DNA from 2 places in the Nisaea acidiphila genome. Region 1 is predicted to be linked to the other one. Evidence: predicted binding sites of a transcription regulator. Region 1 holds the regulator's gene; the other holds the start of a gene.

The links. The regulator HrcA, encoded in region 1, represses chaperone genes, less so after heat shock. The targets are predictions, from matches to a motif close to GTTAGCACTCNCCNNNGGNGAGTGCTAAC.
Region 2: the regulator HrcA is predicted to act here: its motif matches at 5,899-5,927, upstream of groES (co-chaperone GroES).

Annotation. Positions count from the first base shown of each region.
Region 1 covers NZ_CP102480.1:2,334,422-2,349,987, reverse strand. The annotation lists gene NUH88_RS10775 (penicillin-binding protein activator) at 150-1,556, shown strand; gene hemW (radical SAM family heme chaperone HemW) at 1,553-2,749, opposite strand; gene rdgB (RdgB/HAM1 family non-canonical purine NTP pyrophosphatase) at 2,757-3,392, opposite strand; gene rph (ribonuclease PH) at 3,396-4,121, opposite strand; gene hrcA (heat-inducible transcriptional repressor HrcA) at 4,326-5,369, shown strand; gene grpE (nucleotide exchange factor GrpE) at 5,504-6,145, shown strand; gene NUH88_RS10745 (DUF1848 domain-containing protein) at 6,157-7,047, opposite strand; gene dnaK (molecular chaperone DnaK) at 7,227-9,179, shown strand; gene dnaJ (molecular chaperone DnaJ) at 9,305-10,432, shown strand; gene NUH88_RS10730 (PadR family transcriptional regulator) at 10,573-11,112, opposite strand; gene dapB (4-hydroxy-tetrahydrodipicolinate reductase) at 11,268-12,065, shown strand; gene NUH88_RS10720 (DUF2244 domain-containing protein) at 12,082-12,579, opposite strand; gene nth (endonuclease III) at 12,708-13,349, shown strand; gene NUH88_RS10710 (hypothetical protein) at 13,373-13,837, opposite strand; gene NUH88_RS10705 (bactofilin family protein) at 13,848-14,306, opposite strand; gene NUH88_RS10700 (EI24 domain-containing protein) at 14,537-15,205, opposite strand; gene NUH88_RS10695 (adenosine kinase) at 15,433-15,566, shown strand, end outside.
Region 2 covers NZ_CP102480.1:1,757,862-1,773,427, reverse strand. The annotation lists gene NUH88_RS08145 (tetratricopeptide repeat protein) at 1-1,442, shown strand, start outside; gene NUH88_RS08140 (tetratricopeptide repeat protein) at 1,601-4,027, shown strand; gene NUH88_RS08135 (COX15/CtaA family protein) at 4,191-5,261, opposite strand; gene NUH88_RS08130 (usg protein) at 5,353-5,616, opposite strand; gene groES (co-chaperone GroES) at 5,998-6,288, shown strand; gene groL (chaperonin GroEL) at 6,306-7,955, shown strand; gene NUH88_RS08115 (sulfite exporter TauE/SafE family protein) at 8,018-8,764, opposite strand; gene NUH88_RS08110 (HAD family hydrolase) at 8,819-9,448, opposite strand; gene NUH88_RS08105 (NAD(P)-dependent oxidoreductase) at 9,445-10,353, opposite strand; gene NUH88_RS08100 (tellurite resistance TerB family protein) at 10,370-10,774, opposite strand; gene NUH88_RS08095 (amidase) at 10,981-12,375, shown strand; gene NUH88_RS08090 (SulP family inorganic anion transporter) at 12,396-13,979, opposite strand; gene NUH88_RS08085 (EAL domain-containing protein) at 14,315-15,391, shown strand; gene NUH88_RS08080 (heavy metal translocating P-type ATPase) at 15,388-15,566, opposite strand, start outside.

The DNA.
Region 1 (15,566 bases):
TTTACTCTCGTCCGCGCCTTGATTAGCCTTTGGCGCCGACGAGCGGGAGGAGGTCTGAGGTGCGCGCGTTTTCATACCGTACCGGAAACCCACGGAGCGATGTTCTGGGCAATAGTCGAGTTATGGGAGGAAGCGACGGCTTTCTCCAAGTGCTTTTCACGCCCGGTCGCCGGATCGCGCTCCTGCCGGCGCTGCTGATCGTGCTGGTGCTGGCAGGTTGCCAGACACCCGGATTGCCGGGATTGCAGCGTGAGCCGGTCAGCCCGCCCCGGCAGAGCAGCCAGTCTGCGCCGTCTCCGGCGGGACCCGAGAGCTTGCCGCCGGACCAGTCCCTGCAATCCGGCCCGGGAGCCATTGCGGATACAGAACTTTCCTTCGAGCGGCCGGAACCGGAACCTCCGCTGATCCAGGAGCCGGGCGCGCCGGCGGGGATCGCCCTGCTGCTTCCCTTGAGCGGCCAGCGGGCCTCGGTCGGCCAGGCCATGCTCGACGCGGCGCAGATGGCACTCTTCGATATTGCCGGCGAAGACTACAACCTGATGGTCTACGACACACAAGGCACGCCGAACGGCGCCGAGGACGCGGCGCGCCTCGCGGTCGCCGACGGTGCGCGGTTGATCCTCGGCCCGCTCTATGGCCGTTCGGCGGAGGCGGTCCGTCCGATTGTCGCGGAAGCGGGGATCAATGCCGTTGCTTTCTCCAACGATCGCAGCGTGGCCGGTCCGCCCGTCTATCTGATGGGACTGATGCCGGCACAGCAGATCGAGCGCGTCATTCGCTACGCCGTCGGAAAGGGCTACCGGCGGATCGGATTGCTGCTGCCCCATGGCGGGTACGGCGATCTTGTGCTGGAGAGCGCGCGGTCGGCCGCTTTTGCCTCGGGCGCGGAAATAACGCGGATCGCCTATTACGACTCGCTCGCGAGCGATTTTACTGAAACGGCGCGCGCCTTTGCGGAATATGACAGCCGGCGTGAATCCCTCAAGGTGCAGAAGGATGAGCTTGCGGGGCGCACGGACGAGATTTCCCGGCAGACCCTCGCCCGGCTGGAGACCATGGATACGCTCGGAGACCCGCCTTACGACGCGGTTCTAATCCCTGAGGGTGGCAATGTGCTGCGTTCGATCGCGCCGCTGCTCGCATTCTACGATGTCGACACGCGCCGGGTGAAACTGCTCGGCACGGCGCAATGGGAGGATCCGAGCCTCGGCACTGAGCCGAGCCTGGTCGGGGGATGGTTTTCCGCCCCGCCGGCGCTCTACCGGGAGAATTTCGCGCTGCGCTACGAGGCGGCGTTCGGCCGTCAGCCGTCCGGGCTTGCTGCCCTCGCCTACGATTCCATCGCGCTTTCGGTGTCCCTGCAACGGGGTGAAGCGGGCGCGGATTTCGGTGGCTCAGCGCTGACTGCGGAAAGCGGTTTCGTCGCTCTCAACGGCCTCTTCCGCTTCGCTGCCGACGGCAGCAACCAGCGCGGTCTCGCGATCTTCGAGATCAAGGACCGGGCGCTCGAACAAATAGATTCGGCGCCGGAACGGTTTGACGATCTGACGAACTAGTCGATTTCAGGCAAACGCGCGCTCAGTGCGGCGATCACCGCGTTGAGACGCTGCCGGCCCTCGAGGGTCGCGGCGAGCCGGTCCGACACAGGCTCGATATAACCGGCGGCCTCTAGATCCTGCAGCAGGGGGCGGCCGAACAGGGCCTCGATCTCTGTCCCGGCTTCCGCCTCCAGGCGCTCGCGCTCGATCCCCTCGGAGAGCCGGAGCCCCATCATCAGCATTTCCGTAAGCCTTCCGGCCCGTCCGACCGGCTCCTGTTCGGCGATGCCGTGCCCGTTCCTGTCGACCCGGTCGAGCCAGATCGCGGGCGCACGGACGGTCTGGATCGCATGGGTGACGGTTCCGCCCGCCGGTCCGCGGCGGCGGAGCCGGGAATGGGCGCCGGGGCCGATGCCCGCATAATCATGATAGCGCCAATAAACCAGATTATGCCGGCATTCCGCGCCGGTGCGCGCGTGGTTCGAAACCTCGTAGGCGGGCATGCCCGCCGCTTCGAGCACTTCCTGGGTGGTCTCGTAGAGTTCCGCTTGCCGCGTGTCTTTCGGCAAGGCGATCTCGCCCCTTGCATGCCGGGCGAAGAAAGGGGTCTCCGGCTCGATGGTGAGCTGGTAGAGCGAAATGTGATCGGCCGCCAGTGCGAGCGCCTCTTTGAGCTCGGCGCGCCAGGCCGCGACGGTCTGCTTCGGGCGGGAATAGATCAGGTCGAAGGACATGCGCTCGAAGTTCTCGCGGGCGATCGCGATCGCGCCGAGCGCCTGCTCCGCGTCGTGGGCGCGGCCGAGAAAGTCGAGATCCCGGTCGTTCAGCGCCTGGATGCCGAGGGAAACGCGGTTGACTCCCGCTTGGCGGAAGCCGGCGAATTTCTCCGCCTCGACGGAAGTCGGGTTGGCCTCAAGCGAGATCTCGACCCGGTTGGTCCAGGGCCAGAGCCGGCGGACTTCGTCGATCACTTCTGCCACGGTCTCGGGTTCCATCAGCGATGGCGTGCCGCCGCCGAAAAAGATGCTCGAGACCGTCCGGTCAGGCGTCAGCTCCCTGAAATGGGCGAGTTCCCGTTTCAGTGCGGCGCGCCAGCGCGCATGGTCGATCCGGGAGGAGACATGGCTGTTGAAGTCGCAATAGGGGCATTTGGACAAACAGAAGGGCCAGTGGACATAGACCCCGAACGGCTCCGCCGCGGCGCTGTCCATCTGGACCCTAGCCGGCCTTGGCGGAACGGCGGTCCAGGCCGACCAGTTCGAGCAGCTTCTCGAAAGCGATGGCCCGGTGACTGACGGAATGTTTCCAATCCGAATCGACCTCGCCGAAGGTCCGGTCATGGCCTTCGGGCACGAACATCGGATCGTAGCCGAAGCCGTTTTCGCCGCGCGGCGGCCAGACCAGATCGCCGTGGACACGGCCCTCGACGGATTCGGTGTGCCCGTCCGGCCAGCAGATCGTCAGCGCGCAGACGAAGGCGGCGGAGCGGTCCGGATTGCCGGCGGCCGCCTTCTCGCGGAGCGCATCCTCGACCTTGCGCATCGCGAGGGAGAAATCCTTTCCCGGCCCGGCCCAGCGTGCCGAATAGATCCCGGGATCGCCGTCCAGCGCGGTGACGCTGAGACCTGAATCGTCGGCAAGGCACGGAAGGCCCGATCCTTCGGCCGCGGCGCGCGCCTTCAGTTCCGCATTCTCGATATAGGTGGTGCCGGTCTCTTCCGGTTCCGGAAGGTCGAGTTCTCCCGCGGAGACCACCTCGATGCCGAGCGGCCCGACCAGATCGCGGATTTCACGGACCTTGCCCTGATTGTGGCTGGCGATGACCAGCTTTTTCTCCGTGAAGGCGCGGCCCATGGATCAGCCTCCGATCGCTGTCTTCTGCAGGTCGACCAGTTCCGCGATGCCGGCCCGTGCGAGCTTGAGCATCTCGAAGAACGGTTCGTCTCCGAAAGGATCCTCCTCCGCCGTGGCCTGGATCTCGACGATCCCGGCGCGGCCGGTCAGCACGAAATTCGCGTCCGCCTCGGCGCTCGAATCCTCGGCATAATCGAGATCCAGTACCGGCGTGCCCTTGTAAATGCCGCAGGAAACGGCGGCGACATGGTCGATCAGCGGGACCGACGGCAGGGTGCCGAGCTGGACCAGTTTCTGGAATGCGAGATGGAGGGCGACGAAAGAACCGGTGATGGAGGCGGTCCGGGTGCCGCCGTCGGCTTGCAGCACGTCGCAATCGACCTTGATCTGCCGTTCGCCCATCGCCTTCAGGTCCGTCACGGCGCGCAGGGAGCGTCCGATCAGGCGCTGGATTTCCTGGGTGCGGCCGCTCTGCTTGCCGCGTGCGGCTTCGCGGTCGGTCCGCGTGTGGGTCGAACGCGGTAGCATGCCGTATTCCGCGGTTACCCAGCCGCTGCCGGAATTGCGCAGGAACGGCGGTACGCGGTCCTCGATCGAGGCGGTGCAGAGCACGTGGGTATCGCCGAATCTGGCGAGGCAGGATCCCTCGGCATATTTGGCGAAACCCGGCTCGAGACTGACGTCGCGCATCTTGTCGGCATTGCGGCCCGAGGGGCGGTCGGCGGCCATGGAGGTCTCCTTTTCGAATGACCGCGAGTGTCCGCACCGTGCGGAAAGTGTCCGGTCATTTGCATCTCTCTGTGAAATCGCGCGCAACCTACTATCGGCGATCCGGTGCGTCCATCGCTTTGCCGGAGGCGGAGGCTTGAGCTTCGGCATCGTGGCGGATTGACGCTGCGACGGGTGCTGCCTAAATTTTTCCTCATGGAACATATGTTAGGCATCGGGGCGCTGAACGCCCGTTCGCGGGAAATCCTGCAGCAGATTGTCGACACTTATGTGGAAACCGGGGAGCCGATCGGCTCCCGCACCATTTCCAGACGTCTCGGCGAGGTGCTGTCCCCTGCCACCATCCGCAACGTGATGGCGGATCTCGAGGAGGCGGGGCTGCTCTACGCCCCGCATACTTCGGCCGGGCGGCTGCCGACCGAGCGCGGTTTGCGGATCGTGGTAGACGGCCTTCTCGAGATCGGCGGGGACCTTTCCGAGGACGAGCGGGTCAAGATCGACTCCCTGCTCGGGGCGAGCGGCCGCGGCTATGACGAGGTGCTCGACGAGGCGACGCGCGCGCTGGCCGGATTGTCCGCTTGCGCGGGTCTCGTGATCTCTCCAAAATCCGAGCCCTCGCTGCGCCATATCGAATTCGTCCCGCTCGCCGCCGGTCGGGCGCTTGTCGTGCTGGTGAACGAGCTCGGTCTGGTGGAAAACCGGGTCATCGAACTGCCCGTTGATCTGCCAGCCTCGGCTTTGGTCCAGGCGACCAATTTCCTCAATACCCGCTTTCACGGCGCTTCCCTCGATCAGGCGCTGCGGGACATCAAGGCGGAGATCGATCAGCGCAAGATCGAGCTGGACGGGCTGACCGCCCGTGTGGTCGAGGACGGGCTCGCGCTGCTTTCCGGCGGCCCGGACGACGGGTCGCTCATTGTCCGCGGCCAGTCGCGGTTGCTGGAGGATGTCACCGCGGTCGAGGATCTGGAGCGGATCCGGCTGCTGTTCGACCAGCTGGAGCAGAAGCAGGGAATGCTCAAGCTTCTGCAGGCCACGGGCGATGCCGACGGCGTCCAAATCTTCATCGGGGCCGAGAACCAGCTCTTCGAGCATACCGGCTGCTCGATGATCCTTTCGCCCTATCGCGATACAAAGAAGCGGGTGGTCGGCGCGATCGGGGTGATCGGCCCAACGCGCATGAACTATGCCCGTATCATTCCCATGGTCGACTACACGGCTCGACTGATCGGTCGCGTCATCGGTTGACCAGACGGGCGTTGATCCGTGCGCCGAGGCGCGCTAAAGCAGGCGCTCCGGGCCCGGAATGATTGATTTCCCGTTCCGGCCGCCCACATTTGGGCCTGACTTTCAGGATCTGTAGACGGGAAAGAGCCAGACCGATGGCCGATGAAGACAAGAAAAACGAGCAACAAGCCAACCAGGACGCGTCGGGCGACGAGCCGCTTGTCAATCCGGACGACGGCATTCTCGACATGGACGCGCTGATGGGCGAGGCCGCCAACCGGGACGCCGAGGACGACGCCGACGAAGGCGGGGCCGAGGATGAAGCGCAGCAGCTCCGGGAGCAGCTGATGCGGACGCTTGCCGAGCTCGATAACACGCGTAAGCGCGCGGAGCGGGACATTGCCCAGGCGCGCAAGTTCGCGATCACGGATTTCGCGCGCGATCTGCTGAGCGCTTCGGACAATCTCCGCCGGGCGCTGGAATCCGCGCCGGAAGACCGGGACGAGCTGGACATCACGCTGAAGAACCTCGTTATCGGCATCGAGATGACCGAGAAGGAAATGCTCGGCGTCTTCGAGAAGCACGGCATCCGCAAGATCGAGCCGCTCGGAGAGAAGTTCGACTACAACCTGCACCAGGCGATGTTCGAGGTGCCGGACGCGAAGAGCGAGCCGGGCACGGTCGTCCAGGTTATGCAGCCGGGTTACGTCCTGCAGGATCGTCTGCTGCGCGCCGCGATGGTGGGTGTTTCCAAGAGCCCGGAAGAGAAGCAGGACAGCGTCGACACGACGGCCTGAGCGCTTTCGGATCAGACGGCCGGGTCGAGGGGCAGGAGCGCCTCGCCTGCCGGATCGTGGCGCTTCAGGGCGGTCTTTGCCCGCTCCCGCCGCTCCACCGCATAGCAATAGACACATCCGTGCGGACAGCTGTCATAGCTGCCGATATCCCGGGATTCCGCACAGAGGCAGCCGGGCCGGTTCCCTTTCTGCCGCGCTTTGAATGGCCGGCCGGCAATGTCGGCGAGTCGCTCGGCGTCGATGCAGCGGGCGGGCTCCAGGGCGCCGCCGAGCAAGTCGGTCTGGCAGCAGAGCGTCGGCTTCAGGCCAGCATCGGCCGCGATCGCGCCGAGTTCTGCGAGCAAGGCGGCTTTTTCCTCCGGGCCCGGATCCCGCCAGGTGAAGCCGCTGTGCCGCGCGCTTTCCTCGGTGTTGCGCCGGCTCTTGCGATAGATGTGCGCCGCCGAGAACGTTGCTTCGTCGACGCATCCGCGGAGCGCCTTCGTCAGCCCGGCAACCTGTTCGCGGTGAAAATCGGGCGGCGTCAGACTGGACCAGAAGACCGGATCGTAGCGCCAGACGACAGCGCGCGGGCCAAACCGTTGCGAGAGAGCAACGATATCGCCGATCGCGGCCTTGAGCGGCGGCACGCTCTGCTCCAGCGCTTTTGGATAGCCGGTCACCGTATACTGGATCACGAAGGGGATGCCGGCTGCCGCCAGGGCATCGAAGATACCGTGTGCCGGCCGGGCATTGCGGGTCCAGAATACATACCCGTCCACGTCCTCGGGCCGGAGGCTCACCCGCGAGGGTTTGCCGCCATAAGGATTGCGCACGACCGCAGAGCCGGCGGCAATTCGCGCCTGCAGCCAGTCGCTATAGAAGGCCGGAATGTCGGTGCGATAGCTGGCGGAAATGATCATTGCGGCGCCGATTCCCGAAAAATGAGCGTTTTTGCGGCTCCTGAGCAGCGGAATCCTATTCCACTTGGTTGCAGCGCGGCCACACCAAGCCTATATAGCGGATGGCTTGAACGAACCAATCGGGAACGGGGACGGCGCTTCGAGGAGGCCGTCGGCGTTTGCTGAAAGACGAGGAAAACATGAGCAAAGTTATCGGTATCGACCTGGGAACGACCAATTCCTGTATCGCGTTCATGGACGGCAAGGACGCGAAAGTGATTGAGAACGCCGAGGGCGCGCGCACGACGCCGTCGATGGTGGCTTTCGCCGAAAGCGGCGAACGGCTCGTCGGCCAGGCCGCGAAGCGCCAGGCGGTTACGAACCCGGAAAACACCCTTTTCGCGATCAAGCGCCTGATCGGCCGCCGCTTCGACGACAAGGCCTCCAAGCGCTTCAACGATCTTGTCCCTTATAAGGTCGTCGCCGGCGAGAACGGCGATGCGTGGGTCGAGGCGCGGGGTGAGAAATACAGCCCGAGTCAGGTGTCCAGCTTCACCCTGCGCAAGCTGAAGGAAGACGCGGAAGCCTATCTCGGCGACACGGTCGACCAGGCGGTGATCACCGTCCCGGCTTACTTCAACGACGCCCAGCGCCAGGCGACCAAGGATGCCGGTAAGATCGCGGGCCTTGAAGTGCTGCGCATTATCAACGAGCCGACCGCGGCCGCGCTGGCCTACGGCCTCGACAAGAAGAACACCGGTACCATCGCGGTCTATGACCTCGGCGGCGGTACCTTCGACGTCTCGATTCTGGAGATCGGCGACGGCGTGTTCGAGGTGAAATCCACCAACGGCGACACCTTCCTCGGCGGTGAGGATTTCGACCAGCGCGTCATCGATTATCTCGCGGACGAGTTCAAGAAAGAGAACACCATCGATCTGCGCCAGGACAAGCTTGCCCTGCAGCGTCTGAAGGAAGCCGGCGAGAAGGCCAAGATCGAGCTCTCCAGCTCGATGCAGACCGAAGTGAACCTTCCCTTCATCACCGCGGACCAGTCCGGTCCGAAGCACCTCAACATCAAGCTGACCCGGGCCAAACTCGAGGCGCTGGTGGACGATCTGGTGCAGCGGACGGTCGATCCGTGCAAGGCAGCGCTCAAGGATGCGGGCGTCAGTGCCGGCGAGATCGACGAAGTTATCCTGGTCGGTGGCATGACGCGGATGCCGAAAATCGCCGAAACGGTGAAGGACTTCTTCGGCCGTGAGCCGCATCGCGGCGTGAACCCGGACGAGGTCGTGGCGCTCGGCGCGGCGATCCAGGCCGGCGTGCTGAAGGGCGACGTCAAGGATGTCCTGCTGCTCGACGTGACCCCGCTGTCGCTCGGCATCGAGACCCTGGGCGGTGTCTTCACCCGCCTGATCGACCGGAACACGACGATCCCGACGAAGAAGAGTCAGACCTTCTCCACCGCCGAGGACAACCAGACGGCGGTGACCATCCGGGTGTTCCAGGGCGAACGCGAGATGGCGGCGGACAACAAGATCCTCGGCCAGTTCGATCTGGTCGGTATCCCGGGCGCACCGCGCGGCGTGCCGCAGATCGAGGTCACCTTCGACATCGATGCCAACGGCATCGTCAATGTTTCGGCCAAGGACAAGGCGACCGGCAAGGAGCAGCAGATTCGCATCCAGGCCTCCGGCGGTCTCTCCGACGACGATATCGAGCGGATGGTCCAGGAAGCGGAAGCCAACTCCGAAAGCGACAAGGCCCGGCGCGAGCTGGTGGAAACCAAGAACCAGGCCGATGCCGCGATCCACGGCACCGAGAAGATGCTGGCCGACCACGGGGACAAGATCTCCGAGGAGGACCGGCGCGAGATCGACGAGCACATGACCGCCCTGCGCACCGCGATGGAAGGCGAGGACGGCGCTGAGATCAAGGCCAAGATGGAAGCGCTCCAGCAGGCCTCGATGAAGCTCGGCGAAGCGATGTACAAGGCGCAGCAGGATGCTGCCGGCGGCGAAGCCGGCCCGGACATGGGCGGCGATGCGGGCGGCTCCGGCGGCGGCGAGGGCAGCGCGTCCAGCGACGACGTGGTCGACGCGGATTTCGAGGAAGTCGACGATCAGAACCGCGACAACAAGTCCGCCTGATCCCAACGGTTCGGGCGGAGGGGCCGATGACCATTCGGTTCCCTTCGCCCGGTTCCGATCCGGAAAGGCAGGCGGCTCATAACATTGCCGGACTGCCGACACCGTTGCGGGGACGATGACGCGCTATGGCAAAAAGAGACTATTACGAAGTTCTGGGGGTCCAGCGCGGCGCTTCGGACGCGGAAATGAAATCCGCCTATCGCAAGCTCGCGATGCAGTATCACCCGGACCGCAATCCAGACAATCCCGAAGCCGAAGCCAAGTTCAAGGAACTGAACGAGGCCTATGACGTCCTGAAGGATGAGCAGAAGCGTGCGGCCTATGACCGTTTCGGCCATGATGCTTTCGAGGGCGGCATGGGCGGCGGTGGCGGCGCCGGTTTCGGCGGTGCGGGCTTCGGCGGTTTCGCCGATATCTTCGACGAGATGTTCGGCGACTTCATGGGCGGACGGCGCGGCGCAAGCCGGCGCGGTTCCGACCTGCGCTACAATATGGCGATCACGCTTGAAGAGGCCTTCAAGGGCAAACAGGCCGAGATCCACATACCGAGTTCCGTCCAGTGCGAGGAATGCAACGGCTCAGGCGCCGAAAAGGGGTCCGAGCCGGTCACCTGCACGACCTGCCAGGGGCACGGCAAGGTCCGGGCCCAGCAGGGCTTTTTCACGATCGAACGCACCTGTCCCCATTGCGGCGGCAACGGCACGCGGATCGAGAAGCCGTGCAAGAATTGCGGCGGGACCGGCCGGACCCAGAAGGAAAAGACGCTGTCGGTCAATATTCCGGCCGGCGTCGAGGACGGCACGCGGATCCGGCTCAGCGGCGAGGGCGAAGCAGGCCCGCGCGGCACCCCGCCGGGCGATCTCTATCTCTTTCTCACGATCGCGGAACATCCGATCTTCAAGCGGGACGGGGCCGACATCTATTGCCGCGTCCCGTTGCCGATGACGACGGCGGCGCTCGGCGGCCAGATCGAGGTGCCGACCATCGAGGGCGGCCGTGCCCGTATCAACGTTACCTCCGGCACCCAGAGCGGCAAGCAGTTCCGCCTCAAGGGCAAGGGCATGTCGGTTCTGCGCAGCCCGGCCCGCGGCGACCAGTATGTGGAAGTCGCGGTCGAGACCCCGGTGAACCTCACCAAGAAGCAACGCGAGCTGCTCGAGGAATTCGCCGGCGAGCAGAATGAGAAGACCAGTCCGCAATCGGCCGGATTTTTCGATCGGGTGAAGGAACTCTGGGACGACTTGCGGGAGTGACGGCTCTTTCCGTCTTATCCTGAACCGACGACGCCGGCCCTTAGGCCGGCGTTTTTTGTGCTGAACCCGGTAGCACAACGATAGCGACAGGGATCTCGCGGACCATGGAGAAGCCGGAGCATACTACCGGTATGCCTCTATTAACTTATTGATTTTCTTGATTCTATATCAATCGCCGTTACGATGGCACGACCCTCGTGACGCAGGAACTCCAGAGCGGCGCGGCGTACTGCCAATGCGTATCGTACCGTGAAGCGCTCGGTATTGGACATGTCCCGCAGCGGTAAGGCCAGCAGCGACCGGATCTCCTGGTTCAGGACGCCGACACGCTCCTCCAGCAGTCGCTCGACCTCGTCCGGTCCGGCGAGATCGGCGAAATTCACGGCGGCGAGGAAATCGGACTTCAGCCGTTCCCCGGAACCGGACATTTCGACCTGCCGCCGGAGTTCATCGCGTCCGAGATCGGTGATTTCGAAGTTTCGCTGTTCCAGAGACTGTGTCGGGGCTCCGACCTCGATCACCGCGCCGCGGGCTTTCAGTTTTGCGAGCGCAGGGTAGAGCGCACCAGTGCTGACCGACTGGAAGTGCGCGAAATCGGTGTTGATGCGGCGCCGGATCTGGTAGCCGTTCGCCGGACCTTTCACAAGTGCGCCAAGGATAATATGACTGATTTCAAACATATTCTCAGCTCGATATATCATACAGAGACCGGAAAATCGAGACCTCGTGGAAGGAATTTCCCGCGCTCGCCCTTGCGGTCTCGACAGGCCCGGAAAAGCGGGCTACGCCTGTATCTCGACCGCTGGAAGGCTGGGGAGGGCCCGCGATGGGCAATGTGAAGATCGGAATCATGGGCGTCGCCGGAATTATGGGCCGGATGATTGCCAAACAGGTCCACCAGACCGCAAACGCAGCCCTCGCGGGCGGTACTGTTTTGCCAGGTAGTGCGGAAGAAGGTATTGAAATCGCGAAACTTTGTGGGTTCGATGCCGAGAGTCCAACAACCGTTTCCGACGCCGCTACGGTGTTCGCCGCAGCCGACGTGGTGATCGATTTCACCTCGCCCGCGGCGACCGTCGCCCATGCCGGCCTTGCCGCGGAGAGCGGGACCGCTTTCGTGGTCGGCACCACGGGGCTGACGGCAGAGGACGAAGCCCGCCTCGCGGAGGCGGCAAAGTCGATCCCTCTGGTCTATGCGCCGAACATGAGCCTTGGCGTCAATCTGCTGTTCGATCTGGTGAAGAAGGTTTCGGCTGCACTGGATGAAAGTTTCGATATCGAAATAGTCGAGATGCATCACCGCCGTAAAGTCGATGCCCCCTCCGGCACCGCGCTGGGTCTCGGCAAGGCGGCGGCGGAGGGGCGCGGGGTCACGCTGGAGGAAAAGGGCGTGCTCTCCCGGGAAGGCGTGACCGGACCCAGGGAAGACGGGCAGATCGGCTTCGCGACGTTGCGCGGCGGCGACGTGGTGGGCGATCACACGGTGATTTTCGCTGGCCCGAACGAGCGGATCGAGCTTACCCACAAGGCGGCGAGCCGTGAGATTTTCGCCGCGGGCGCGGTCAAGGCTTCGCTCTGGGCCGCTGGCCGCAAGCCGGGTCTCTATGCGATGCCGGACGTTTTGGGGCTTTAGACGGAAGAAAGGCCCGTCAGGCCGGCCGCAACGCGGCGAGGGCTGATCGCAGATTGTCCGCGAGGTCCGTCTTCTCGGGCGGGGAGAGGAAAGCGCCGATCTCCAGGGTCTGTCCGTGACTGCGGAGAATGAGCCGGTTCGCGCCGCTGCGCTCCTCCTCCACCAGAACATTCAGCCAATAGGGCTGAAGATTTTTCTGCAGCACCCGCCGGCCGCGCACGAAGCGCTCGACCGAGAGCCGCTCCCGGGTCAGGTGCAGGGTTTCGTAGCGCCGTGCATCCCGGTAGCTGAGCCGGAAGGCGATATAGATCAGCAGGACATCGAGCCCGAGGAAGCCGACCACCGGCCAGGCGCCGGCGATCCAGAACACGATCCCGATTGCGGTGCTGCAGGCTGCGATCGCGAGCATCAGTATCAGGAACCCAGTGGGGGAGAGGCTCCGGTGCGGATAGAGCACCGCGTCGAAGAGCGGCTCTTCTTCCCTGTCCCTTACTGAATTTCCAGACTGGCTCACTCTGTCGCGTCCGGCTCTGTTGCATGGCGATTTCCGAAGGCTTTAACCTGTGGCCGCCGCGCACCAAAGGCAATAGACAAGAAAGCGCGGCGGTTTGCCGAGGAGAGTGCTGGCACATGGCCAAACGAATGACCAACGCGGCGGTAGATGCCTTTTTCCAGCGGCTGAGCGACCGCGATCCGGAGCCGGTGGGGGAGCTGGACTACGTCAATCCCTATACCCTCCTGGTGGCCGTGGTTCTGTCGGCGCAGGCGACCGATGTCGGGGTGAACAAGGCGACGGGTCCGCTTTTCAAGGTTGCCGACACGCCGGAGAAGATGGTCGCGCTCGGGCTCGAGAAGGTGCGGGACTACATCAAGACCATCGGCCTCTTCAATTCGAAGGCGAAAAACGTCATCGCTCTCTCCGAGATCCTGATCCGCGAGCATGAGAGCCGGGTTCCGGAGGACCGCGAGACGCTGGAGCAACTTCCCGGCGTCGGACGCAAGACCGCCAATGTCGTGCTCAACATCGCCTTCGGACAGCCGACCATTGCGGTCGACACCCATCTCTTCCGGGTTTCGAACCGAACCGGCATGGCGCCGGGCAAGACCCCGCTCGCGGTCGAGAAGGCGCTGGAGAAGCGGATCCCGGAGAAGTGGTTGCTCCATGCCCATCACTGGCTGATCCTGCATGGCCGCTATATCTGCAAGGCGCGCAAGCCCGCTTGCCCGGTCTGTCCGGTCAGCGATCTCTGCAATTTCAAGGACAAGACGGTCGAGCCGGCCTAGGGCTTGCCCACGGTCCGGGCGGGTCAGCTCTGCGCGGCGCGTGAGATGCCCTGACGGAGCAGTGTCACGAAGCATTCGTCGCGCGCCACATCGGTGTCCCTGCGCGCACGGAACTCGTAGTAAGTGACCGCATAGCCCCGGTCGAGCTCGTAGAGAAACAGGTCGAGCACGCAGGCTTCCGTCCGGTATTGCCAGACTTCCGCCGACATGTCCCGGCGAATGAAGGACGGTTCGCCGAGAATGACGGAAAGATCCGCCTGATGCAGGTCGAGCAGCCGGCTCGGATCGCGTTCCGCCTGGCTGAAGCGTTTCGGCTTCTCCGGCGCGACCGGTTCATTCCGCCTGGCCGTTTCGGCCGGCTCGGCAGCCGCCGGCGCGGGGCTCACCGCGGCCGTCTGTTCGGCCCGGCCCGTTTCGGAGGCTTTCTGCACTTCGCCGCCGCAGCCATATAGCGCGGCGGCAATCAGGATGGTCGGAACGAAACGCACGGGAACCTCATCACTCCGCGGCTGCGGGTCCCGAGCTGTCGCTTTCCTTGAAAACCGAGATGTCGCCCTCGATCCTGCCGCCGAGCTCGACTTCGAGCCTGCCGAAGCGGACCGACCCTGTCACATGGCCGGTGCTGCGGACGGTGAGTGTGTCGCGCACCGTCAGGGTGCCTTCGAATTTTCCGCCGATGACGGCTTCATCGATGATCACCTTGCCCTTGAAGCGGCCGGATTCGGTCACCTCCAGATGGCGGCTGTTTTCCAGCGTCGCATCGACATTGCCCTCGACGACGAGAGAGTCGCAGGCGGTGATTTCGCCGGTCAGCGAGATCTCCGGACCGACGGTCAGTTTCTTGGCTTCGCCGCCGCGCGGCGCTGCGGCCCGCCGGCTTTGCGCGCCAGGCAGATCGAGGGTCCTGCGCGGGATTTCCGGGACGAAACCGGATGAGGAAGGTTTGCTCGGCTGCATGATGGACTCCCCGTCCGGCTTGTCTGCTTTGACCCCTGTGAAGGACGGCGCCGCCGGTTCCAAGCGGTCCTCCGCGCGAGGCATAGCTGCGTTCGCGCCGGGATTGGTTGCTCCGCTGCTGCCGGTCGTAGCCTCGGAGCCGGATTTTTTACGCCGAAACATCTGATCGTCAACTCATATGTTTTTGCAGGAATTTCAGGTCATCGACCTTAATACTCAATGGTTTATTATCATTTCTTCATGTCGTTCCGCAAGTATTCGAAACGATGGAGCATAAAAGCGGTCGCAATAACCGGTCCGGCAAGGTTGAGGATCGGGATGGTCATGATCGCCGCGATCAATACGCCGCTGATGAAGACGGCGCCGGATTTGCGTTTTCGGAGTGCTTTCGCCTCCGCCGGTTCCATCCGCCGCATCGCCACCATCTCGAAGAATTCTCGGCCGAGCAGATAGCCGTTTGCCCCATAGAAGATGACGATATTGAGCCCCGGTACGAGGAGATAGACGGGCAGCAACAAAATGTTGACGGCAACGGTGATCGCGAGGAAGCGCAGGCCCTCAAGGATGGCCTCGCTCAGCGGTTGCGGCCGTGCCGGGCCAAGCGTCGGGTAATGTTTGGCTTCGACCGCGCCGGAGACGGAGTCGAGGAACAGGCTCGATATCGCGTTTGACGCACCGGGGAAAAAAACAAGGCCTAGGATGACGACGATCAGGCTCGCGACCCAGGCCGCGAGTTCGTCGAGCCAGCCGCCGAAAAAGGCGAAGAAGTCGAGCACGAACCAGACCGCCGCGCCTAACAGAAAGATGGTCGCGAGCGAGCCGATGACGCTGAGGATTATGGGATTGCGCAAGCGTGGATCGGATAGCTGGCCGAGAGTGGCCGTCAGGGCTGAAAACATCGATCCTCTCTTCTCTTCTGTCCGAACCGCGACGGAATAGATGGGGTTGCGTGCGCGGGGACCAAGCATTTCGTGCCTCTAAGAGCACAGTGCCCTGGTGAGTACAAGGCTTCTCGGGTGAAGCGTCTTCCAATGCCATCGTCGCTCCAGTACCTTGTCGGCCGAATTCAGGCGGACGGAAGTTCCGCGATCCAGTCCCTCACCCTGCTTTCGGGAGCCGCCCGCGCATGTCAGCCAAGTCCCTCGACGTTACCTGCATCGGAAACGCCATTGTCGACGTCATCACTCGTGCCGATGACGCGTTTCTTACAGAGAACGGCATCGAGAAAGGCGCAATGAACCTGATCGACGCGGATCGCGC
Region 2 (15,566 bases), 580 kb from region 1:
ATGTTCGTTTCAAACTTGCAATGTTTTTTTATGAGCTCGGGAATCGCGCCGAAGCCGCTGAGTACATGTTCCATTTTTTCAGGGACATGCACCATAAAACACTAAACGGCGAATTGGATGCCGACTCGGGGCAAGCAGCAGTCGAGTTTTTGAATTACATACTGTTGCGACAACGGCCGGCGGCTTGTGTGCCGTTTCTTGCTCATATCGACAGCACAATTAAGTTCGACAGTGTTGCCGATGTTGGACTGAGGAAAATCGGACTGCTCGCAGGACTTGATGCCGATTACTGCAAGGCTCCTCACGATTGGAGCTGTGACGAACGGCGCATTATAAGTCTGCCGATATGGGGCTCGAGTCATGTCGATATGTGGCTCAAGTGGGGGCTGCCGTCTCTTCTCGCTGGTGGAAACGAGAAATACTGGCAGGGCGGCGAAACGGCCGTTCATATTCTGACGACTCCCGAGGACTGGGAGCGAATGAAGCGGTCTGACGTTTTTGGCGAGCTTCAGGCACGGGCGACTGTAATCTTTCTGGACCTTTCGCCGGTCATTCGAAACGGTCTTACCTTCGGCTCCTATATCGCAATGAGCCTGGGTCACTGGGCGTCGATCAACATAGCCAGATCTGAAAAGGCCGACTTCATTGGCCTGGTGGCTGATTATGTGTTCTCGGACGGCTCGCTCGGGTATGTCGCAGATGCGATCGCCGCTGGCAGGTTCGATGCTGCTTTCACCATCGACTTGCCTGTACAGGACTCAGCGCTGGAAGATTTCGCACTATATCGGCAAAGCGGTGGCGCGCTCGAGATCCCGAGCCGCGCAATGGTGGATGTTTTCCTCAATCATCCGTCGTCCCGCGTGTCGGCATATGAAGTGGGACCGGGAATAGATTCCGCGCTCTCAGACCCCTCGCGGCTCAATTTGCGGCTCGCCGATGGATGGCGAATTTATACCATGCAGCCTCAGCTGTTTTATTTGCGTGCTTCCTTGTCGGCGGAAGTGTGGGTTTCGAATCTTCCGGCAACAGACAATGGAGTCGCCGATGCGTGTTTCGCCGCGCTCGGATCTCCCGAGAAAATGCGCATCCTGACAGATCCGGATCAATTCTGTTGCTCCGTCGTCGAAGCTGGAGACGAAGGCCGTCTTGAGAAGGGGTATTTTGCGGTGCGCCACGAGACCGCAGATCCGATTGCAGAACTCGTTGCTCAGATCCGGCGAAGCGGTTTCGCTTCGCCTGCCCGGATATGGGGCTTGGAGCACGGCTTGGACGCGATCAGTTCCGGAGAATCCGGTATCGACACAGAGCAACGGGATTGGATCGAGGATTTGATCCAATCCATACCGGCCGGATTCGAACTCGGGCAGAATTTCGCAAGGCAAGTCGGCCTGCCGAGTTTCGAGCGATACCTGGAATGGTGCGAGCCCGGTCCGCTCCCATGAAGGAATGTGAATGGGGAACTATGCTCCCAAGCGTAAAGGTTCCGGAAAGTCCGGAGGATAGAGTCATGCCAGCGTTTGCGGTAGAAAGTTGAGGGACGAGACGGTCGAGTTATTCAGCTCGTTGGGTTCTGCACTCCAGTTTTCGAAAGAAGAAGCTTTTGGCGACCGACTATTCTCTGACTGATGGAGCGGAAACTCCGGAACAGTCGCTTCGCAGCGACTTTATTGGTGCCGTGGCTGCTTACCAGCGTGGAGACGTCGCGGAAGCTATTGGAAAATTGCGAGAAATCTTGTCCTCCCACCCGGGACATGTCGAAGCGCAGGAACTCACGGGCGTCATACTGCTCTCCAAGGGCGAGTTCGCCGCGTCCTTTCAAATGCTGAAACTGGTGACGCAGGCAAAACCGTTGGATGTGATCAGCCAGTTTCGATTGGCGGAGGCGGCGGAACGAATTCGCCATGAGAATTGCGCCGCGGACGCATATCGCCGGGCTGAAATCGCAGAGCCGAATTCGAGTGCGGTCCAACTAAGGCTGCTGAGCTTTCATGCGGCGCATGGGCGTGGTGCATCTGCGCGAAAGCACGCCTCGCGAAACATCATCGTGGGGGACCTGTCCAGTCTGGCATTTTCGATAAGAGCCAAACTCCAGTTCGGGGCGGGAGACCCCGGTACGGTGCGCGATGACTTGATGCGTTCACTGATCATCGCGCCGGCGAACGGAGCGGATATGTATCCCTTGGCGCAAATCCTGGAGAAAACAAGCGACACGAACCGAGCAGAGAAACTCTATCGCAAATTCTGCAAGGTCATGGGGCCGTTGGATGCCAGGGGCTGGGGAGCCCTATACGATCTATTGAGTAGTCGGCGCCGCCGAAAGGAAGGGACGGCGTTCCTGAAGCGCGCATTGATTCTGAGTCCCGCTGAGCCGGCGTTTTGGAGCCGCATGTCTGGCGCCGATTGGTCACACCCGGATCCCAGTTTCGCGGCGACTGCCGCGGCGATGAGCGGAAGCCCCATTCCGGCTGTCTGGATGCAGGTATTGCTGAGCCTCGCCAGCAAGCACGATATGGTTCATCTCGCGAAGCGCGCAGCCGAAGCCATGCGAAGGGTCAATCTGGAGGCGCGATCGTCTCCGTCCATACGCTTTTCGTTAGCCGAGATGACGTTTGTCAACGGCGACAAGGAAGAGGCTCGACGCCAACTTCAGCTCTTCTTCAGCGAAGTTTCGGCCGGGCTCGAAGACGCTCGCCAGGAGGTGAAACACGATTTCGGTTGTATCGTATTTCTTTACTTCCTGTTGTTTTCCGGAGCCGTCGAGGAGTGCGCCCGTTTCGCGGACCGTCTTCACAGCGATTTTGGCGGAAACTCAAACACCCAGATACATTTCAACAAGCTCAAGCTTCTGCTCGGTCTCGTGACGGGCTATCGGACCCGTCCGCACATTTGGTCCTCGGAGAGACGGAGGGTCGTATCGCTCCCGGTCTGGGGAGCGAAATATGTCACTATGTGGCTGAAATACGGACTTCCCTCTTTGTTCGGTGAGGAGAACCGAAAATTCTGGGACGAGGGGGAAACCGTATTCCATGTCGCGACGACGCCCGAGGATTGGTCGCGTTTGAACGCTGATCCGCTTTTTGAGCGGTTTTGCAAGCGGCATAGTCCCAAATTCTTGGACGTTACGCCGATCCTGAAATCGGGCCTCCAGGCCGGTTCTTATCAGGCTCTCACTCTTGCCCATTGGGCTTCGATTTCCATAGCGCGCGACGAGAATGCGGAATTCGTCGGATTGGTCGCGGATTATATCTTCTCTGACGGCTCTATGAGCTTCATCGCCGATCAGGTGCAAGAGGCCGATATGCAAGCCGCTTTCACTGTCGATTTTTGGGTTGCGGGCGAGGCCGCGACGCCGGTTTTCGACAGCCTTCTCTCCGACGACGGTACATTGAGCATTTCCGCGCAACGCATGATGCAGGTTTTCAGCGAGAACAGCTCCGCGCGTATTCATTTCAACGAAGCGGGCAGGGGGCTGGGTTCAATTCCATCGGACCCCTCTCGTATCTACAACCGCCTTCCGAATGGGCTTCGCATCGACAATCTGCAGCCGCAATTGTTCTTCGCCACGCCGGAGTTCCTGCGCGATGTTTGGCTTCTGGGCCTGCCGATGACGGATAATGGTCTTGTCGACCTCGTCTTCACCGGCGAAGACAAATCGGAACGGTGCCGGATACTCGTCGACCCGCATCGTTTCGGGTGCGTGGTTCTTGATTTTGACGAGGAAGAAAGGGCGGCGACGGGGCATTATCCCGAGCGGTTGCAGAGCGTGGATCCGGAAGCGGACCTTGCAGATCAGATTTTGCGCAGCAGCCTTTGGAGCCCGGGGCGGCGTTGGGCGCTCGAAAACCCTCTCTATGTATCGTTCGATGGTGAACCGCCGGACCGGACGGAAGCCGACCGGTTCATGGCAGCGGTTAGAACGCGGCTACCGGTCCCGAGACTGTCAGGCAATCTTGCAATGGTTCACGAACTTGGCCGCGAAGAGTTTGCCCGTTTCTGGACCCAAAGAGAGGCGGCGGAGCGGGAGTGACCGACGACCGTTCTGCCAGTGCCTGCGGGCCGGCCAGTCTTTGAGGCGACTATGTGCGGGGAGCCGAGGCCTTCGGGCTGCGATTGAATGCTCCGAAGGCCTGGTGACCTGATTGTCCGCGTCGGGTCGCTGCGAGAGGGCGGCCAAGTCTGCTCTGTGCAGCTCAGCTTGATCGAGTGCGCGCGCCGCTGGTCTCGAACAATACCCAAAATGCAGCTGCAAACGTCAGGGCGGCGCCACCTTGGTGTGCCGCTCCTAGCGAAACCGGGACCTGCGCCAGCAAAGTCGAAATCCCCAGGGCAACCTGTATCGAAGCCATCCCGGCAAGAGTGTGAACCGACAGCCGCGTGCGTGGGCGGATCGTCTCGGAGCGTATCGCCCGTACGAGTAGCCAGACGATGACCGCGTAAGTGACGATGGCGACGACCCGATGATGGAACTGTACCGTCGCCGGGTTCTCGAAGATGTTGATCCAGAACGGCTCGGCATAGGCATAGTCGGGCGGGACGATATGGCCGTCCATCAGGGGAAAGGTGTTGTAGATGAGGCCGGCGTCGAGACCCGCGACGAAGGCCCCGGCGACCACCGTAAGCGCAATCAGATGCAGAGCGGCCATCGCATGTCTGCGTAACCGTCGGTCCGGTTCGTCGGAAATCCGCTGCAGCTGGAGCACGGTCCAGATCAAGGCGCCGAGAATGATGAAAGCGACGCTCAGATGGATCGCAAGCCGGTATTGGCTGACCGCCGGGTTGTCGACCAATCCGCTTTTGACCATCCACCAGCCGATGACCCCTTGCAGGGCACCCAACAGGAAGAGGAATCCGAGACGGGGATAGAGCGCGCGGCGGATCTTTCCGGTCAGTGCGAGCACGAGAAAAGGCAACGCGAAGGCGATGCCGATCAGACGGCCCCAGACCCGGTGCAGATACTCCCAGAAGAAGATCTCTTTGAAATCCTCGATGGTCATCCAGGAATTGACCTTCTGGAACTCGGGTGTGTCCTGGTAGATCGAGAACACCCGGTACCATTCCTTTTCGCTGAGGGGCGGGATCCAGCCGATGAAGGGACGCCATTCGGCCATGGAAAGACCGGATTCCGTCAGTCGGGTGATGCCGCCAATGACGATCATCAGAAACACCATGACGGCGACGCCGGATAGCCAGATGGCGACCGGGCGGTCGGTTGCTGCATGTTCCGGCAGGGCCGGGCTATAGGGCTGACTGGACGCGGTCACGCCACACTCCGCTTGCATCTTTGAACCGGCGGAATGTGGCGTCGGGCGCGGCGAAGGTCAAATGGATGCGATGCCGCACCCGTGGGCGGGGTCAGTGAAAGCGGAACTCGACCTCGGCCGCATTGAAATTCGCCGTTCCGGTCAGCGAGCCGGCGCTGATCTGGATCGAATGGATCGGCGCCTCGATATGGTCCCGCCAATGGTCGAGGAAACGCCTCAGCCTCGGGAATTTCGGAATGACGTCGTGAGTCTGCCAGATGAAGCTTTGCAGGAGATCCGGATGGTCCGGCATGCGGTAGAGGATCTCGGCGGTGGTGACGCGGCGTTCGAAAAGGACGACAGGCTCAATCGACATGCATGAACTCCGTAGGTTGTGGCTTCCGGAATTCTGCTGTAGAACGCTGCGAAATCGCAATAAATAAATAAAATCAAATGATTAGCAGCAATATGGTGCGATTGCTGCCAGTTTTCGTCCCCTGCTTTCCGGTCGTTTCCCGGGAAATCCAATTGCGGTTCGCGCCCCGCATTCCCATCTAGGCAGCCGGAAAGAGCCGACTCCCGGCCGCGGCGATCCGCCAAGATTTTTTCCCGACTCGCCCGCCAACTTCTTGACAGCCGTTCCGCGCTTCCCTACATCGTCAGCACTCGCCGCTGGTGAGTGCTAACACGTAGGTTCGCCAAGGCGAGCACTCAGTAAAGAGAACGTCACTCAGACGATTTTTTCGGAGGTTATGGCATGAAGTTCAGGCCATTGCATGACCGGGTTGTTGTCCGTCGCACTGAAGGCGAGGAAAAGACGGCCGGGGGCATCATTATTCCCGATTCCGCCAAGGAAAAGCCGATGCAGGGCGAAATCGTCGCTGCCGGTTCCGGCGCACGCGACGAGACCGGCAAGGTTCAGCCGCTCGACGTCAAGGCCGGCGACAAGGTTCTGTTCGGTAAATGGTCGGGCACGGAAGTCAAGATCGACGGCGAAGAGCTGCTGATCATGAAAGAGTCCGACATCATGGGCGTTCTGGAAGGCTAAGAAAGGACTGATCCATCATGGCTGCTAAAGACGTTAAATTCGGTACCGACGCGCGTACCCGCCTGCTGCACGGCGTCGACGTGCTCGCGGACGCCGTCAAGGTTACCCTTGGCCCGAAAGGCCGCAACGTTGTTCTCGACAAGTCCTTCGGTGCCCCGCGCATCTCCAAGGACGGCGTGACCGTTGCCAAGGAAATCGAGCTTTCCGACAAGTTCGAAAACATGGGCGCCCAGATGGTGCGCGAGGTTGCTTCCAAGGCGAATGACATCGCCGGCGACGGCACCACCACTGCTACCGTTCTGGCTCAGGCCATCGTGCGTGAAGGCTCCAAGGCCGTTGCCGCCGGCATGAACCCGATGGACCTGAAGCGCGGCATCGATACGGCGATCGAAGCTGTCGTCGCCGACATCGAGAAGCGCGCGAAGAAGATCTCCACCTCCGACGAGGTCGCGCAGGTCGGTACCATCTCTGCCAACGGCGAAGCCGAAATCGGCGAAATGATCGCCAAGGCGATGGAGAAGGTCGGCAACGAGGGCGTCATCACGGTCGAGGAAGCCAAGTCCCTGCACACCGAGCTCGACGTCGTCGAGGGCATGCAGTTCGATCGCGGCTATCTCTCCCCGTATTTCGTCACCAACGCCGACAAGATGACCTGCGAGCTGGAAAGCCCGTTCATCCTGCTGCACGAGAAGAAGCTCTCCAACCTGCAGGCTATGCTGCCGGTTCTCGAGCAGGTCGTGCAGTCCGGCAAGCCGCTCCTCATCATCGCTGAGGACGTCGAAGGCGAAGCGCTGGCGACCCTCGTCGTCAACAAGCTGCGTGGCGGCCTGAAGGTTGCTGCCGTCAAGGCTCCGGGCTTCGGCGATCGCCGTAAGGCCATGCTGGAAGACATCGCCATCCTCACCGGTGGTACCGTCGTCAGCGAAGACCTCGGCATCCAGCTTGAGAACGTTACCCTCGAGATGCTCGGCACCGCCAAGCGCGTGCAGATCACCAAGGACGAGACCACCGTTGTCGACGGTGCTGGCGAAAAGGCCGACATCGAAGCGCGTTGCGGTCAGATTCGGGCGCAGATCGAGGAAACCTCCTCCGACTACGACCGTGAGAAGCTCCAGGAGCGTCTCGCGAAGCTGGCCGGCGGCGTCGCGGTGATCCGCGTCGGCGGGGCCACCGAAGTCGAGGTGAAGGAGCGCAAGGATCGTGTCGACGACGCGATGCATGCGACCCGCGCCGCGGTCGAGGAAGGCATCGTCCCGGGTGGCGGTACCGCTCTGCTCTACTCCGTCAAGGCTCTGGACAAGATCAAGCCGGAGAACGAAGACCAGAAAATCGGCGTCAACATCGTGCGCAAGGCGATTCAGGCTCCGGCCCGTCAGATCGCCGAGAATGCCGGTGAAGACGGCGCGGTCATCGTCGGCAAGATGCTCGAGTCCAAGGACAGCGATTGGGGCTTCGACGCTCAGAAGGGTGAGTTCGGTAACCTGGTGAAGGCTGGCATCATCGATCCGGCCAAGGTTGTCCGCTCCGCGCTTCAGAACGCCGGTTCCGTTGCCGGTCTGCTGATCACGACCGAAGCGATGGTCGCCGAGAAGCCGGAACCGAAGGGTGCGGCCCCGGGCGGTATGCCGGGCGGCGGCATGCCGGACATGGGCGGCATGGGCTTCTAAGCCAAGCGCTCAGACACTTCTGCAAAGAACCCTCCAGGGCCTCTCTGGAGGGTTTTTTCTTTTCAGCGGATTGCCTCCAGCAGAATGAAAAGGCCTAGCAGGGAAACACCGGCATAGAAGAGTTGTCGGAAGCGCTTTTCTGAAAGCCCGCGCCGCAGCCGCTGTCCCGCCGCCATGCCGAGCAGTGCCGGGATAAGGCCGAGGGCCGACGCGGTGCCGAGGTCCGCTGTCAGCAGGCCGCTGCCTCCAAGCGACACTGCGAGCCCGACATTCGAAAGCATGAACAGCATGCCCATGGCCTGAACCAAGGCGTCCCGTCCGAGGCCGAGTCCCTGCAGGTAAAGAACGCCCGGCACCATGAAGGACCCTGTCATACCGGTCAGGATGCCATTGGGAATGCCGAAGAGGGGCCCCGCAGTGCGGGACTGCCGTTCGGTAAGGGTCAGGCTCAGCCCGAATAGCGCGGTCGCGGCATAGGCAATCAGGAGGAGGCCCAGCAACCCGGACAATAAATTGACATCGACAAGACCGATGACCATGGCTCCGGGCCAAATTCCGACCGTGGCCGTGAGCAGGAACGGCCAGATCCGGCGGATAAGCGCGCGGCCATGTCCGCCGACGGTCGCCTGCCAGACATTGGTGACGAAGCCGGGAACGATGATCAGCGCCATGGCGCTCGGCAGGTCGATGAGTACGGTCAGCACGCCGAGTGACACTGTCGGAAGCCCGAGGCCGATCACGCCCTTGACCGTGCCCGCCAGGAAGAAGGTCGCGGCAATGGCGACAAGGGTCTCAGGATCAAATGGCATGGCTGCTACTCTAGCCGGACAATTCGGATTGGAATACCCGCACGAGCCACGTGCCTACCTGATCAGGCCATCCCGTTTCAGGCGGTCCAGGCAACCGTCGGGACCCTCGAAGTGATGAACCTCGAAGCCGAGGGCTCTTGCGGCTTCGATATTGCGTTCGGAATCGTCGATGAAGAGAGTGCGCTCCGGCGCAAGCCCGAAGCGCTCGACGCAGAGTTCGAAGATCCGCGGATCGGGTTTGATCACGCCTTCCTCGCCGGACACCACGACATCGTCGAATGCCTTCAGGAAGGGGAAGCGCTCGCGGGTGTCGCGGAAGGTCTCGGCGCCGAAATTGGTGAGGCCGTAGATCCGCCGTCCGGCCGCTTTCATCGCCGCCTTGGCCGCGACGATATCTTCCAGCGGACCGGGGATCATTTCCTGGAACCGGCCATAGAAGGCTTCGATCTCAGCCTTGTGCTCCGGGTGCCGGGCCACCAGTTCGGCGGTCTGATCCTCCGGCGAGCGGCCGAGATCGTGCCGGACATGCCACGGCGTGGTGCAGATGTTCGCGAGGAACCACTCGATACGCTCCTCGTCCGGTGCGCCGTCGGAAGTGCGAAAGACCTGCCTGTAGAGATGGCGCGGGTTCCACTCTAGAAGGACGTTGCCGACATCGAACAGGACGGCGTCGATCGTGCTCATTCCGGGTCCTTTGGATTTTCAGCGATTTCGAGGATCAGCGAGGAAATATCGAGGTCGCCCTGTCCGTTCTCGACCAGTGCGTTCCAGTGAGCGGCGTTGCTCTTAAGACCGCCGAGGGACAAGCCTGCCGCTCCGGCGAGGGCCTCGGCCTGGTCGGTCAGCGCGGCCTGCATCCGGACCGTCCGGCCGGCGCGAAATTCCCTGTCCGCCATCCGCCTGCCGGTCTCGTTCAGCACCGCGCCGCCGACGGCGCTGTCGGCGAGAGCGGCAAGAAGGGCTTCGGCCTCGACGCCGGAGGCGGCGGCGAGCGCGAGGCCTTCCGCGAGGGCCTGGACCATCTGTCCGTGGATCGCCGCGCTGCAGGTTCGGATCGCCTGTCCGGCGCCGACCGGACCGGCATGCAGTGCCTTTGCCGCGAGAACACGCAGGACCGGCCAGATCCGCGCGAAGGCCATGTCGGTGCCGCCGGCTGAGAGCGTGCCGCCGAGCGCCGCTTCGGTGATCGGCGCATCGATCCAGATTCGCCCGCTCTGCCGCACCCTGTCGGCAAAATTCCGCGTGGATTGCGGAGTCGTTTCGCCGATATCGACGATCAGGCCCTCGGGAGGGGTGCCGTGCAGGGCACCGTAGCGATCCTCGTCTGGATCGAACACCACCCGCTCCAGCGCGCTGTCGTTATTGACGGCGACGAGGGTTGCTTCGGTATAGCGGGCGACGTCCCGCGGGCAGGGTTCGACCTCGATGAGGGGATGCGCTTCCGCCAGTCCGACAGCCTTGGCGGTGTTCTGCGTCCAGACATGCAGGCGCGCACCGCTCTCGGTCAGCTTGCGGGCAACCGCGAGACCGCGGCGCCCGAGTCCGACAAGACCGATACGGCGACCGTCGAGCGGCTTCTGGGCCGACATTGCTCGGCCCTCCGGCTCAGGGGCGCGCGTAGCGTGCGGCGGAGCCGCGTTCGATGGCGGCGGCCGTCAGCCGGTCGACATTCAGCTCGTGGCGCAGGATCTCAAGAAAGCGTAACTCTTCCTGCGTGGCGGTACCGTCGGCCGCGACCACGTCGCAGGCCAGGGCATAGGCCGTCGGTCCGAGATTCTCCGGCAGCGTCCGCTTGATCTGGTCGACCGCGGCGTCGAGCCCGTCCGCCTCGCTCAGCAGGTCGATCGCGGAGCCGGCGATCTGGCCGAAATTGCCGATCTCGAAATCCTGGAAGATCGGCAGCACGTTGATGATTTCGCTGATCGTCTCCAGTTCCTCGTCATCGACGCTGCCGTCGGCGGCTGCGCTGAGGACCATGGCGTAAATCAGTGCGGAATGTGTGGTGATCATTGTTCGCCCAGGCTTTCCAATTGCATGAACTGTGAAGGATATAGCGGCTCACATGCCCCAGCGATAGCACGGATTGGGAGAGCGACGGCAAAACCGCTGCGGCATGCAGGGTGGTCGTGCCATGACGGCGCTATTGTGGAGCCGCGAATGAGCGCTAGTCTGTCGGGTAAATCGAACAGGAATGTGGCAGGCAGGGGATCAGGATCATGGCGAGAATACCGGACGATCCGTTCGAGGCCGGAGGCATCGCGGCTTTCGCGGAGGACCTTCGGGCGGGGCGGACGAGCAGCGAGGCGGTGACGCTGGCCTGTCTCGAGAGGATCGACGCGCTCGACGGCAAGATCGGCGCCTTCCAGCATGTCGCGCCGGAAACCGCATTGCAGACCGCGCAGGCGATGGACGGCCTGCTGCGCGCCGGAACCGATCTCGGGCCACTGATGGGGGTTCCGTTCGGGGTCAAGGATATCTACGCGGTGGACGGCATGCCGACCACCAACGGCTCGCTGATCGAGTCTGCGGAGATCACCGGCTCCGAAGGCACCTATGTCCAGCGCCTGAAGAAAGCGGGCGCCGTCATTCTCGGCAAGACCAAAACCGTGGAATTCGCGCTCGGCGCGACCGGGCAGAACGAAGCGCGGGGCACGCCGTGGAACCCGTGGGATCTGGAAACGCAGCGCATTCCGGGCGGCTCCTCCAGCGGCTCGGCCGCGGCGACGGCTGCCGGCATGTGCGCATTCGCGCTCGGCTCCGATACGGGGGGATCGATCCGAATCCCGGCCGCGCTATGCGGTCTTTTCGGGCTCAAGACCAGCATCGGACTGATCCCGACCGACGGTGTCTTCCCGCTCTCGCCGACGCTCGACACTGTCGGGCCGCTCTGCCGGTCGGCAACGGATGCGGCGATCGTGCACGCCGTGACCATGGAAACACCCGTGCCCGATACCGTTTCTCCCGGCTCGCTTCGGCTGGGGCTGTTGCGGGACTTCTTCTTCGAGGATCTCGATCCTGAGGTCGAGAAATGCATGGATCTGGCGCTGCGCGCGCTCTCGGAAGCGGGCGTCACGATTGTCGAGCTCAATTCGGGCGACCTGCCGGATCCGAAAGAGCGGGAGACGATCTTTCCGCCGATCGTCGGTACGGAGATCCTCGCGAGCCTGGGCGTCGATCGTTTCATGGCCGGGCGCGGCGGCATGGACAGTGTCACCGCCGCCCGTGCCTCGGTGGGGCTCGACGTTTCGGGGGTGGATTATGCATTGGCCCTGCGCCGGCACGAGACGTTGAAGCGGCTTGCCGACGAGGCCGTGAAGCCGTTCGACGGACTGATCTCGCCGGCCACCCCGATGGTGGCGCTGCCGGCGGAGTCTTTGAAGGACAAAGAAGGCGGGGCGAGGGGCATGGCCGCCTCCCGCAACACGCAGCCGGGCAATCTCTGGGGCATGTGCGGCATCTCGGTGCCGATCCAGCAGTTCGGCTCGGACCTTCCCGTCGGCCTCCAGGTACTCTGCCGCCGAGGTATGGACGCGCATGCGTTGTCTATCGGACGTGCGATCGAGGAGATCGTCGGGCGTCCCCGGATGCCGCGGATATCCGGAACCGGCTGATCCAGGATGGTGTGCGGGGCCTAGTGCCCCGTGCCGACCTGACCGACGCGAAGATCGTAGTCGCTCGCGACACCGTAGACCGGATCCTCGTCGTCGCGCTCTTCCACGAGCTGGCCCGCCTTGCCGAGCAGCGCCTTGCAGTCGCGGCTCAGATGCCGGAGCTGCAGCCGCTTGCCGAGCTCGTCATAACGTTTGGCCAGGCTCTCGATCGCCTGCAGGCCGGAATGGTCGACCACCCGTGAGTTCATGAAATCGATCACCACTCGGTCCGGATCGTCCTTCGGCGTGAACTGGGCGAGGAAGCTCTCGGTCGAGCCGAAGAAGAGAGGCCCGTCGAGGCTGTAGATCTTTGCGCCCGAGACGTCGATGCCGGAAACGGCATGCATCCGGGTGGCGGCGTTCCAGGCGTAGAACAGGGCCGCCAGGATCACACCGACGACGACCGCGATGGCGAGGTCGGTGAAGACCGTGACGATGGTGACGAGCACGATCAGCAGCGCATCCTTGCGCGGGATCCGGCGCATAATGGTCAGGCTGCGCCAGGCGAAGGTGCCGATCACCACCATGAACATCACGCCGACCAGGGCCGCGAGCGGGATCTGCTCGATCAGGCTGGAGGCGAAGAGGATGAAGCTCAAGAGGAAGAGCGCGGCGGAAATGCCGGAGAGCCGGGTGCGGCCGCCGGATTTCACGTTGATCACGCTCTGCCCGATCATGGCGCAGCCGCCCATGCCGCCGAAGAATCCGGTCACGGTGTTGGCCATGCCCTGGGCGAGACACTCCCTGGAGGCGCCGCCCTTGGTCTCGGTCATGTCGGCGACGACGTTCAGGGTCAGCAGGCTCTCGATCAGGCCGATGGCGGCGAGGATCAGCGAGTAGGGCAGGATGATTTCGAAAGTCTCGAGCGTTAGCGGCACCGTCGGGATGTGGAAGAGCGGCAGGCCACCCTCGATGCTCGCGAGGTCGCCGACGCGCGGCAGGTCGAGATCGAAGCCGATGACGATCAGCGAGACGATGCCCACGGCGGCGAGCGGCGCCGGAATGAACTTGGTGATCCGCGGCACGACATAGATCAGCGCCATCGTCACGGCGGTGAAACCGAGCATCAGATAGAGCGGCTCGCCGCTCATCCAGGCGGTTCCGCCTTCTGGCGTCTTCACCTTGAACTGGCCGAGCTGGGCCAGGAAGATCACGATCGCAAGCCCGTTCACGAAGCCGAGCATCACCGGGTGCGGCACCATGCGGATGAATTTGCCCCAGCGCATCGCGCCGGCGAAGAGCTGCAGCAGTCCCATCAGCACCACCGTGGCGAAGAGGTACTCGACGCCGTGCCGGGTCACGAGATCGACCATGACGACGGCGAGCGCGCCGGTCGCGCCGGAGATCATGCCCGGCCGGCCGCCGAACACGGCGGTGATCAGGCCGACGATGAAGGCGGCATAGAGGCCGACCAGCGGATGCACGTGGGCGACGAAGGCGAAAGCGACCGCTTCCGGCACCAGCGCGAGGGCGACGGTGAGACCGGAGAGGATGTCCGTCTTGATCTGGCCGGGGGACAGTTTCTTGCCATCGGCGCCGTGATCATCCGCGGGAAACAAACGCATTTTCATCGCTTGCAGCATGGGTGCGCATCTCTCTGAAATTTCGATTGATGTCGGGAAATGTCCCCCGCCCACTCTTCCGCCTCCGGGATGTTTGTCCGGGGACGCAGGAAAAGGCGATATGTAACCGCATATGATACAGAAATGCTGACCTACCTCAATGAATTTGTGCACCGCAGCATTGCATGCGAGACCCGCGCGAGGCGGGAAGCGGGTTAATAAAATATTGAAATCGCAAACATAATGCGGTTCGACCCGTTGCGTGCCCTGGCAGATCCGGTTCCCGGTGATCCACGTGCCGAGCCGTTGCGTACTCCTTCCCGGAAAGGAGCTGCCCAATGCGCTGCCAAGAATGCGAACATGTCGATGAGATTATTTTCGGCCGGACCCGGTTCTGGTTCTACATGCCGACCTCGGAGTCGCATGCACGCGTCGCCTCTGTGTTTGGGCGCCGTGAGATCGGCTCGAGCGACCTCGGAGGCAACTGCATCGAGGCGACGGTGGAACGTGACGATGTCGATGGTGTGCTGACGGCGCTGTTCGGGGAACTCAACAAGAAGGAATTGAAGGAGACCCGTGTGCTCTCGACCGCGGGCGCCGATCCAACTCCGCTCGATATGATGCGGGTGATGAGCGCCGACGTGTTCGTAAACCGGGTCAAGGGCCAGTGGCTGGTCGAGGCAATCGAGGAAGAGCTCTACGACACCTGGTACCAGCCGATCGTGGACGCCCGGTCGCCTTCGTCGGAAAACCCGTTCGCCCTTGAGGGCCTGTTCCGTATGCGGGACAAGGACGGAAACAGTATTTCGCCCGGATATGTCTTCAGCCTGGCCGAGCATGCGGGATTGCTTTTCTCGTTGGATATCGTGGCGCGGGCCTGCGCGGTGCGTCGGGCGGCGGAAAGCGGCTATCGCGGTCGGATTTTCGTGAATTTCAATCCCTCGAGCATCTACGATCCCGCGTATTGTCTGCGCACTACGGCCTCGGCGGTAGCGGAACTCGGGCTGAAGCCGGCGGACATTACCTTCGAACTAACCGAGACCCACCGGATCCAGGACAAGGATCATCTGAAGGGTATTCTCGCATTTTACCGGCAGGCGGGGTTCAAGGTCGCGCTCGACGATATCGGCTCCGGCTGGTCGGGCTTGAACCTGCTCCACGAGATGCGGCCCGATTTCGTGAAAATCGACATGGACCTGGTGCGTAACATCGATCGCGACCCGCTGAAGCAGTCGATCGTCGGCCATCTGATCTCGATAGCGAAGGAACACAGTATCGAGGTGATCGCGGAGGGCGTCGAAACTGAAGCCGAAGCGGGCCTGCTGCGCGATGCTGGGGCCGACTACCTGCAGGGCTATCTCTTCGCCAAGCCGGCGCCGATCGATACCTTCCTCGGGTCTCCTGCGGCGGCCTAGCCCGCCGCGAAGTCGAAGATATCCTCTTCCTGCGCATTGTGGATGCGCACCAGGGCGTCGACCGACTCTATGATGCGCTGGGCGTCGCGGATCAGGTAGCGGTCTGCGTCCTCCTCGCCGACGCCGCTTACCAGCCGGTCGAGCAGGCGCCCGAGATGCTGAATTTCCCGGTGCG